DNA from 3 places in the Terribacillus sp. DMT04 genome. Region 2 is predicted to be linked to each of the others. Evidence: riboswitches for the same ligand, from Rfam matches in the RefSeq annotation. Region 2 holds a riboswitch; each other region holds the start of a gene.
The links. A riboswitch is a leader RNA that binds a small molecule or an ion and turns the genes downstream of it on or off. The one in region 2 is predicted to bind S-adenosylmethionine.

Region 1 (3,268 bases), 1.5 Mb from region 2:
GCCGGGATGACAATTGCAGAAGCTTTTGGTGCAGCTAGGTCTGTCAGTAAAGATGTATACACGTCATTTAGTGTAATAACAATTGTTTTATCGTCTGTTGCTTCAATAGAACTGATATGGCTTGATGCAATTTTTCCGACAGAAGATACCTTTGTCCAGCGATCAAGAGATGCTTTTGCGTCATTAGCGGTGACATCTTGGCCGTTGTGGAACTTGAGACCATCACGAAGGGTGATCGTGTAGATTTTCTTGTCATCACTTACTGTATAATCTTCAGCTAGTAACGGTCGGGCCTGATAATCTTTATCTAATGCGAATAATCCTTCATAGATATGCCAGCCGATCTTTCGTGTAGCACTTTCACCGGAATACATCCAGTCCAATGTGTCAGGTTCTGAGCCCATCGCAACATTTAATTCGCCGCCTTCGACAGGTTCTCCGCTGCCGCCGGCCGAACTGCTGCTGGAATTGCTGGAGCAGCCGATTAGTGCAATTGCTCCTATTAATCCAAATAAAATAAGTGCGAGTTTCTTCAAGTTAATTCCTCCTTAGCTTCCTAATACCGAGAATACGATTTTTGTAAAAGCTTTTTCTGTCATGAGCAGGGCGCGTTCATCGATGTCAAACTTCGGATGATGGTGCGGGTAATGCGTGCTCGTATCTTCGTTGCGAGAGCCGACTTTAAAGAAGCTGCCCGGCTTCTCTTGTAAGTAATAAGCAAAATCCTCTGCACCCATGCCGGTTTCAAACGGTATAACCTGTTCTTCACCAAACTCTTCCGTAAATAGCTGTTTGAGCAAAGCTGTTTCTTCTGGGTGGTTGTAAAGAGCAGGGTAACCGTTCAAGTAATCAATAGAATACGTTGCACCAAAGCCACTCGTAATCCCAGCAACAATTGCTTCAATTTGCTCTTGTACTTGCTGACGGATACCGGCATTAAAAGTCCGGACTGTACCCTCAATTCTTGCGGTGTCTGGAATGACGTTGAACGCTTGACCGGACTGGAAAACACCAAGTGTTACGACGGCTGATTCCAACGGGCTGACGCGACGGCTGACGATTTTTTGCAGCGCGCTGACAATATCACTGCCAATAACAATTGGGTCAACTGTTTCTTGCGGTGCTGCGCCATGACCGCCTTTGCCTTGAATGGTAATCGCAAATTTATCGACAGCAGCCATCTTGAAGCCTTCGCCAACATTTACTTTTCCTACCGGAGAAGCAGAGTTGAGGTGAGCGCCATACACATAGTCGACCCCTTCAAGTGCGCCATCCTCAATCATCGCTTTTGCACCGCCTGGCGGAACCTCTTCGGCTGGCTGGAATAGAAATACTACTTTCCCCTTGAGACTATCCTTTTGTTTGAAAAGCGCTTTAGCGGTTCCGAGAAGTGCAGCCGTATGACCGTCATGTCCGCAAGCATGCATCACACCGTTTGTTTTAGAACGATAAGGAACAACTTTTTCGTCATCGATCGGCAACGCATCAAAATCTGCTCGCAAGGCGATTGTCGGCCCCTCTGTTTTTCCTGTGAGCGTGGCAACAATCCCATACCCGCCAACATTTGTCTTGATATCTTCATAGCCGAAACTTTGCAGTTTGTCAGCAATGAACTTGGCAGTCTCGGTTTCTTGGAAACTTAATTCCGGATGCTGGTGCAGGTGTCGCCGCCATTCAACAACCTCTGTAAAATTGGTTTCTAAGTCATTATGTACATCTGCTAGTGTTGTTGTATTTGTTTCCATTCTCTACCTCCTATAAAAATCTTGATATATCCAATCAAATTAATCGGGATTGTTTGCAAAAAAAATCCTCTTCAGATAGAAGAGGAGGGATGATGTCGTAATTCCGCTCTTCTTATCTTCAGTGTGTATCACACTTGGAATTAGCACAGTGCTGGTGTTAACAGCCTGCTGCTTTGGTTTCGACGGGCCATTCCCTCCACCAATCTTGATAAGAAATATCAGTTGTAAGAAACAGAATAGACGGAAAACTCTAGATTGTCAATCCTCTTTTTATACATACTTACGAAATTGCCAGCTGATGCTAAAAATATCAACAAAGAAAGTTTAATTAGCAAAAAAGTTCTAAAAAATATATTGACTGCTATTTTTTGTATGTTAGAATAACTTTAATATTAAAAATTAAATAATTTCTTATCAAGAGAGACGGAGGGAATTGGCCCTGTGATGTCTCAGCAACCAGTCGAAAAGACCCGGTGCTAAATCCAAAAGGTATCTGCCTTAAAGATAAGAAGCTGATTCGGTAATTACTGAACCTTCTTCCTTTTTGGGGAGAAGGTTCTTTTTTTTGATTAGAAGGGTGAGAAGCAGGATGAAAAACAACTTGGAAACAGCATTCGTACAATTAGGAAATCGCAGTGATCGTACAACAGGAGCAGTAAATCCGCCTTTGTATCTATCAACTGCTTATGCGCATCCGGGAATTGGCGAATCAACAGGTTATGACTATACACGTACGAAGAATCCAACTAGAACGGTACTTGAAGAAGGGTTTGCTGAGCTGGAGAAAGGTGATCGCGCCTTTGCATGCAGTTCAGGGATGGCAGCCATTCAATTGGTTTTATCTTTATTTCGCAGCGGCGATGAACTTCTTGTACCAGAAGATATATATGGCGGCACATACCGGCTGTTTGATTTCTATGAAGAAGCATACGACATAAAGCCGATCTACTCCCCATTTCGGACGGTGGAAGAGACTGCAGCTGCAATTACAGCAAATACAAAAGCCATTTTCCTTGAAACACCTACAAATCCACTTATGCAGGAGTTTTCAATTGCGGCTTACAGCGAATTAGCAAAGAATCATAATTTGCTGCTGATTGTCGACAATACATTTTTAACCCCATTTTTGCAGCAGCCAATTAAAGATGGAGCAGACATTGTTATTCATAGTGCAACGAAGTACATTGGCGGTCATAATGATGTGCTCGCCGGATTGGTTGTCAGCAAAGGCATAGAGATATCCGATCGTTTGGCGGTGCTCCATAATGGTGCAGGTGCCGTACTATCACCGCTGGATGCCTGGCTGCTCATTCGAGGGTTGAAAACATTGCCGCTAAGAATGCGGCAGCATCAATCCAATGCAGCGCGGATTGCTGCTTATCTCGAAGAAGAGCCAAAAGTGAAGGATGTCCTATACGCAGGAAAAGGCGGGATGCTATCGTTTCGTGTCCAGGACAGCAGCTGGATCGATCCGTTTCTTCGCAGCTTAAACGTCATTACATTTGCCGAGAGTCTTGGCGGGG
Region 2 (3,268 bases):
CAATAATAGCAACTACCTGTCTCCATAATAAATCAATTCCGCCGCCGTAGAAAAGACCGTTATTTGTGACAATGGCGTTGATGGAGTCACTGGCGAACAAACCAGTTGCAATACCGCCCCATGTGCCGCCGACTGCATGCAATCCGAAGGCATCCAAGGCGTCGTCATAGCCTAGTTTCTTTTTCAGCCAGCCAACGCCCCAGAAGCAGACGATGCCGCCGATAAAGCCGATTGGAATGCTGGCAATCGGTGATACAAACCCGGCCGCTGGAGTAATGGCGACAAGACCAGCAATCGCACCAGATACAGCTCCCAGTAAAGTCGGCTTTTTGTTCACAGCCCATTCAATAATCATCCAGCCGAGTACACCAGATGCAGCTGCTGTATTCGTATTTATGAAGGCATACATTGCTACATCATCAAAAGCTAGTTCACTTCCGACATTAAATCCAAACCAGCCGAACCAAAGCAGTGCACCGCCGATTAACGTGAAAATAAGGTTATGTGGTGCGGTAGCGCCGGCATTTTTTCGTTTGCCGATAACGAGTGCGACAACCAAGCCAGCAAGACCAGATGAAATGTGGACAACGTTCCCGCCCGCAAAATCAAGTGCGCCCATTTCTGCAATCCAGCCGCCGCCCCAAACCCAGTGTGCAAGCGGTGAATAAACGATGAGAACCCAAAGTACTGTGAATAAAATGAATGCTGGAAAACGAATACGTTCGGCGTAGGCGCCAGACACGATTGCTGTTGTCAGGATAGCGAATGTCATCTGAAACATCATAAATAAGTTAAAAGGAATTGTGTGACCTTCCGCAGGTTCAAACCCAACGTTATTCAATCCGAAATATTCTAATCCGCCAATAATTCCGTTACCTGGTGAGAAGGCCAGGGAAAAGCCAACCACAATCCAAATGATGGAGACTATCGCCAGTGTCGTGAAACTGTGCATCGCTGTGCTCAGTACATTTTTACTTCTTACTAAACCGCCATAGAAGAGTGCAAGTGCTGGTGTCATCAACCATACAAGTACAGTTGCGACAAACATGAATACCGTGTTAGCCATATCCATTTTCTCTACCCCCTGTGTTTTCTTTAATTGTTTGAAAATTTGAATCTTTTCTCATTATAAGTGCCAGACGAAAAAATGTAACAAACTTGTGAGGTTATCTTACGTGAATATTTCTGACCAAGTTATGTGAGTGTTTTCAGCATTTCTGTCATATAAAGTTACGAAAAGGGGGTGGTGCTAAAAAAATTGAATTAGAATTGGTTTGGAAGCGGAGGAAAAGGGAATAGCATAGTAGCTGCGGAGAGATGCTGCATGATAGGCTTTACATTTATTGTAAAGCGTGATAGAATAGTTTACGTCTTCGTTTTTAAGTAACTTACGCGAAGATCTCTGGCGTTCTGCTATAGTTTAATTAGAAGTACTTATTCAGACTGGAGCGGCCTTGGAGCCGTGAGGATGCAATAGAGGTAGGGATTGTATCGTATAAGTAAAACTACCATGTAGAAAAAAGTACCGCGGCAGGAGTTTGCAGAAAGCATTCTCCACTAACAATAGAAAAGTTACATTTTAGCCCCGCATTGGCAGCTGCCGATGCGGGGCGTCCAAATTATAGAACATTTTTTTCTGGCAAAAAATTCAGAATACATAGTTGACGATGAAAAAAACTCATGCTACAATCCTCTTAACAAATAAATAGAACTCTTATCAAGAGAGGCGGAGGGACTGGCCCGACGATGCCCGGCAACCTATAAGCAGCAATGCTTCTAAGGTGCTAATTCCTGAAAGTGTACACACACTTTAGAGATGAGAGAGACATGACGGTACATATGCCACCCTGTCCTCTCAGGGTGGCTTTTTTATTTGATGGGAGGCAAACGTACTGAAATGAAGACTGCACAGTCATATTATGCAGGCAAAATCAACATTGGAGATGTGAAGCTTGAATCAGGTGAATGCCTCTCGGGTGTAGAAGTAGCCTATGAAAGAAGCGGCCCATCAGACGCAGAAACAGTGTTAATCTGTCATGCACTCACAGGAGATCAGTTTGCAAAAGGTACTGCATCTGAGCCTGGCTGGTGGAGCGGATTGCTTCAGTCCGGCGGATATGTTGACACGAGTACGTACCAAGTAATAGCGTGCAATGTATTAGGCGGATGTAATGGGACGACAAGTTCTTTATCAAGAAATGCTGTAAATGATCAAGTGTATGCGGCGGATTTTCCGCAGATTACGATTCGGGATATGGTGAATGTCCAGCGCCTTGTCTTAGACAAACTGAAAATTACCCATTTGCGAGCAGTAATTGGCGGGTCACTGGGCGGTATGCAGGTGTTGGAGTGGGGCATTATGTACCCTGAGTTTATGGATGTACTCATCCCGCTAGCAGCAACACCTTATGTGAGTGATTACGCAATGGCTTATAATCACATTGCCAAGTCTGCTATTATCTCTGACCCTGATTGGAATAATGGCAAATATACGGCAGACAAGAAGCCAGCTGCCGGACTGGCAATTGCGCGGATGATCGGCATGATCACGTACCGATCTGATCATCAATACAATGAACGCTTCCGCCGTGCGGCATCCTCTGGAACTAACAGTGAATTTGAAGTTGAATCGTATCTCAATCATCAAGGCGAAAAGCTTGTCAGCCGATTTGATGCTAACTGCTACCTAACATTATTGCAAGCAATGAACAGTCATGACATTGGCAGAGGCAGAGGCGGATGGAAGGCTGCTGCCAGCAAAGTGAAGGCATCTGTATTGACCTTCGGATTCTCAAGGGATCTTTTATTCCCATCAGAGGACATTGCTGCGTTTACAGCAGAAGTTCCTGAAGGACGACATGTATGCGTTGATACGATTTACGGACATGATGGTTTTCTGCTCGAGTTTGAGAAATGGGGACATCATATTCGAGAAGTGCTTCAGCAGCCAATGAAAATTTCATAATAGCTTATCAAGAGAGGCGGAGGGACTGGTCCGATGAAGCCCGGCAACCTGCAAGCAGTAATGCTTAGAAGGTGCTACATCCAGCAAGCAAAAGTTTGAAAGATAAGAAGTTTAATGCCTAAAGAGCAGCTTCTTATCCGAAGCTGCTTTTTTCATTACGATAAAAATTGGAGGAATGACAAAATGACAAATTCCGTATACAAAGCAGAGACATTAGCATTACATGGCGGTCAAGCACCAGATCCGACAACAGGTTCCAGAGCGGTACCGCTTTATCAGACGACTTCGTACTTGTTCCATGAC
Region 3 (3,268 bases), 1.0 Mb from region 2:
TAAAAATGCAGTTAAACAGAAACTGAGCGCATACATAATGGCAAATCCCCACACAACACCGACAATCCCCAGGTAATTGTTAAGCACACCAACAAGTACTGGTCCGATAAACTGACTGGCTCCTGCACCTAAATTAAGAACAGAGATGGCTGCGCCTCGATTGGCCGGTGCCAGTGTAGGCAAGATGGCTGACAGCGGTACAAAAGCTGCAATAGCTGCTCCAAAAAGAATGGCGTTCAGCAGGAGCATAGGGATATTCGCCCCAAATGCAACCGGAATATAGTAATAAAGCAAAGAACAAACAGTTGCACCGACACAGCCAAACCAGCGAACTACCCGAAGCCAGCCGATTCGGTCACCGAGCATACCAAATAATACCCCTGCCACCATATTACTTACAGACTGGACAGCCCAGAGCTGCAGCCACTGGCTTGTGGTAATATCCAAGAAACTAGTGAAGAAGCCTGGCATCACAACAACAAATCCATACCAGCCAGCTGTATTAATAGCACGCAGCAAACCACCTGCTGCAACACGCGGACTTTCCCATAGAATTGTAATTCCTTTCAATGCTTCTGCCCATTTATTACCCTTCACCTGGTCTTGAATCTTAATCCCCTGCCGGTCTTTATCATCGACAAGAAGCACACCTAAAGCACCGCCGATAATAATCCAGATAAGTGAACTCCACAGCGTTGCCATTTCACCGGCAAGTGGCAGCAAAATGCTAGGGTAGTACGAACCAAGGAACCCGATCCCGCCTGCAAACATAAAGAAAAACCAACCCATAGCCGTTGCCAGCTTGTGCTTTTCGGTACGATAAGCAATCCACACGATAAAAGCAAAAGCAAACAAAGGATATCCGAACCCGCGCAGCCCATACATAAGCACCATCATTGAAAAACTTTCTAAATACAGACCGAAGTAGAGAAAGCCTATTTCAAAAAGCACCCATGTAAGGAGACCTAACAGCATTGTTTTTTTCGGGCCAATTACCTCACCAAGTACTCCGGCAAGCCAAGAAGCAAATGTAAGTACAATGCCATAAGCGCTGAACATAATGGCAGATTGATTAGCAGAAAAACCTATGTCGACAACATACTTTGATAAAAATGCCTGCTCAATTCCGTCACCAGTCATAAACAACAGTATTGCAAGCAGCCCGCCGATAATTTGAATCGGCATTCCGAACAACTTCTTTTCCGCTAACAGAATCCGCATTACTTCTCCTCCTTTATTTCACTAAGCTAACAGCATCATTACGCCGAATCGCTTCGAGAAGGTGATTCGACTGCTCCCTTAATCTGGCGGCTGTTTCTTTTTCGGTAATTGGCTCGGTTGGATTGTCTTTCAAAATGTGCTGATCACATATATAAACGCCTTGCAAGGACTCTCCCTTTAAATTAGCGATAAGCGGCTTTAATGCATAATCAATTGCTAGCAGATGTGCTGGGCTTCCACCTGTCATAATCGGGAGTACAGGTTTGTTCGTAAAAGCACCTTGAGGCAGCACGTCCAGTAACGCCTTCAGCACCCCTGTATAAGAAGCCTTGTAAACCGGCGATGCAATAATGAGACCCTTCGCAGTCTCAATTGCTTTGCCAGCCTCCACAATTGCAGGACTGTCAAATCGCGCATAAACTAAATCCTCTGGTTTAAAATCAGTAATACTGATTACCTCTGCTGTGTAGCCTTGCTGCTTCGCCAGCTCACCTGCATAAGCAGCCGCCAGCAGCGACCTCGACTTTCGTGATGGACTGCCAGATAAAATAATAATGTCGGTCATGTTTCTTCTCCTCCTTTTTGGGTTAGAGTGACGAAACGAAAAAAACTCTCTTTTCCGAAGAAAAGAGAGCTTTGAGAAATCGTCCGCACTCTTATCTTCCAAGAAATTAATCTTGCTGGATTTAGCACCTTTCTGACAGTGTCAGAGGTTGCTGAAGCTTCAACGGGCCAGTCCCTCGGCTTCTCTTGATAAGAACTATATGAAATTAATTTACATGATACGTGGGCTGGAAAGGAAAGTCAATGCAATTGTGCAAATATTTTAAAAATAGCGCTTTACTCATTTAGTAAGGGAAAAGCACTTTTACTTGAGGCAAACTTAAGAAGGAATCTACACAGCTAACTTTGAAACGAAAACTAATAGAGAAAACTAAAGCTTACTATACCGGCTCACATTCAGTAGTATCCCGACAGAACTTAAGGTCAGTGTCAGCGAGGACCCTCCATAACTTAAAAATGGTAGGGTTATGCCGGTCACAGGAATCAATCCGGTGACGACGCTGATATTTATCATTGCCTGGATGGCAATCATCCCTGTAATCCCTAGGGCTAGCAGACTGCTGAATCCATCAGGTGCACGCAGCGCAACTTGAATTCCCCGCCACAAAAACAGCAGGAATAAAAGCATCACACCAGCTCCGCCGATGAAACCAAGTTCTTCGGCCAAAATAGCAAAAATAAAATCTGTTTGCGGTTCAGGTAAATAAAAGAATTTTTGCAAACTGTTTCCTAAACCTAGCCCCATAAGCCCTCCTGGTCCAATAGCGTACAGCGATTGAATGATTTGGAACCCTTCTCCCAGCGGATCTTCCCAAGGATCCAAGAAAGCGGTTATACGCTTAATTCGATAAGGAGCTGACAAGATTAAGGCTGCAAAAGCCCCTGCTCCCAGCACGCCTAGTCCGACAAAATGGGAAATCCTCGCCCCGCTAACGAGAATCATTACCATACAGGTGAGTACAAGGACTACGCCTGTTCCAAGGTCAGGCTGAAGCATAATCATTCCGAATGCGGTAAAGACAAGCAGCAGCGAAGGAAGAAACCCTTGCTTCAAGGAAGTAATATACTTCTGTTTGGCTGATAGATAGACGGCTAAATAGATGATCAAGCCTAGCTTCGTAAATTCAGAAGGCTGAATACTGAATGCTCCGATTCCAATCCAGCTTCGTGCTCCGCCCCGCACCATTCCGATACCTGGTATGAGCACAGCAATAAGCAAAAGGAAACAAATCAGCAGAAGCACTTTCGCATATCGGCGCCAATTCTCATAATGCACCCTGGAGATGAGCAGCATGGCAGCCAGCCCTACTCCAGCAAACAACAACTGTCGCTTGGCAAAGAAGAAACTGTCATCGAATTTATAACCCGCCCAAATTGCTGAAGCACTGTAAACCATAATGATACCGACTGTCAGCAAACCACCAATAGAGAATAGCAACAGCCAGTCCGTCTTTGGAAGATTACTTTTACGCAAAGAAAAACC

Region 1: linked by a shared signal. The riboswitch ahead of KS242_RS05100 (M20 metallopeptidase family protein) and the one ahead of metX (homoserine O-acetyltransferase MetX) in region 2 are both predicted to bind S-adenosylmethionine.
Region 3: linked by a shared signal. The riboswitch ahead of ssuE (NADPH-dependent FMN reductase) and the one ahead of metX (homoserine O-acetyltransferase MetX) in region 2 are both predicted to bind S-adenosylmethionine.

The regions. Positions count from the first base shown of each region.
Region 1 is NZ_CP077639.1:932,394-935,661, forward strand. Features, by position in the region: gene KS242_RS05095 (ABC transporter substrate-binding protein) at 1-536, opposite strand, end outside; gene KS242_RS05100 (M20 metallopeptidase family protein) at 549-1,745, opposite strand; SAM riboswitch class I at 1,855-1,960, opposite strand; SAM riboswitch class I at 2,154-2,256, shown strand; gene KS242_RS05105 (methionine biosynthesis PLP-dependent protein) at 2,335-3,268, shown strand, end outside.
Region 2 is NZ_CP077639.1:2,428,859-2,432,126, reverse strand. Features, by position in the region: gene KS242_RS12870 (ammonium transporter) at 1-1,072, opposite strand, end outside; SAM riboswitch class I at 1,712-1,823, shown strand; gene metX (homoserine O-acetyltransferase MetX) at 1,898-2,965, shown strand; SAM riboswitch class I at 2,967-3,074, shown strand; gene KS242_RS12860 (PLP-dependent aspartate aminotransferase family protein) at 3,149-3,268, shown strand, end outside.
Region 3 is NZ_CP077639.1:1,396,387-1,399,654, reverse strand. Features, by position in the region: gene KS242_RS07525 (MFS transporter) at 1-1,221, opposite strand, end outside; gene ssuE (NADPH-dependent FMN reductase) at 1,235-1,786, opposite strand; SAM riboswitch class I at 1,875-1,981, opposite strand; gene spoVE (stage V sporulation protein E) at 2,156-3,259, opposite strand.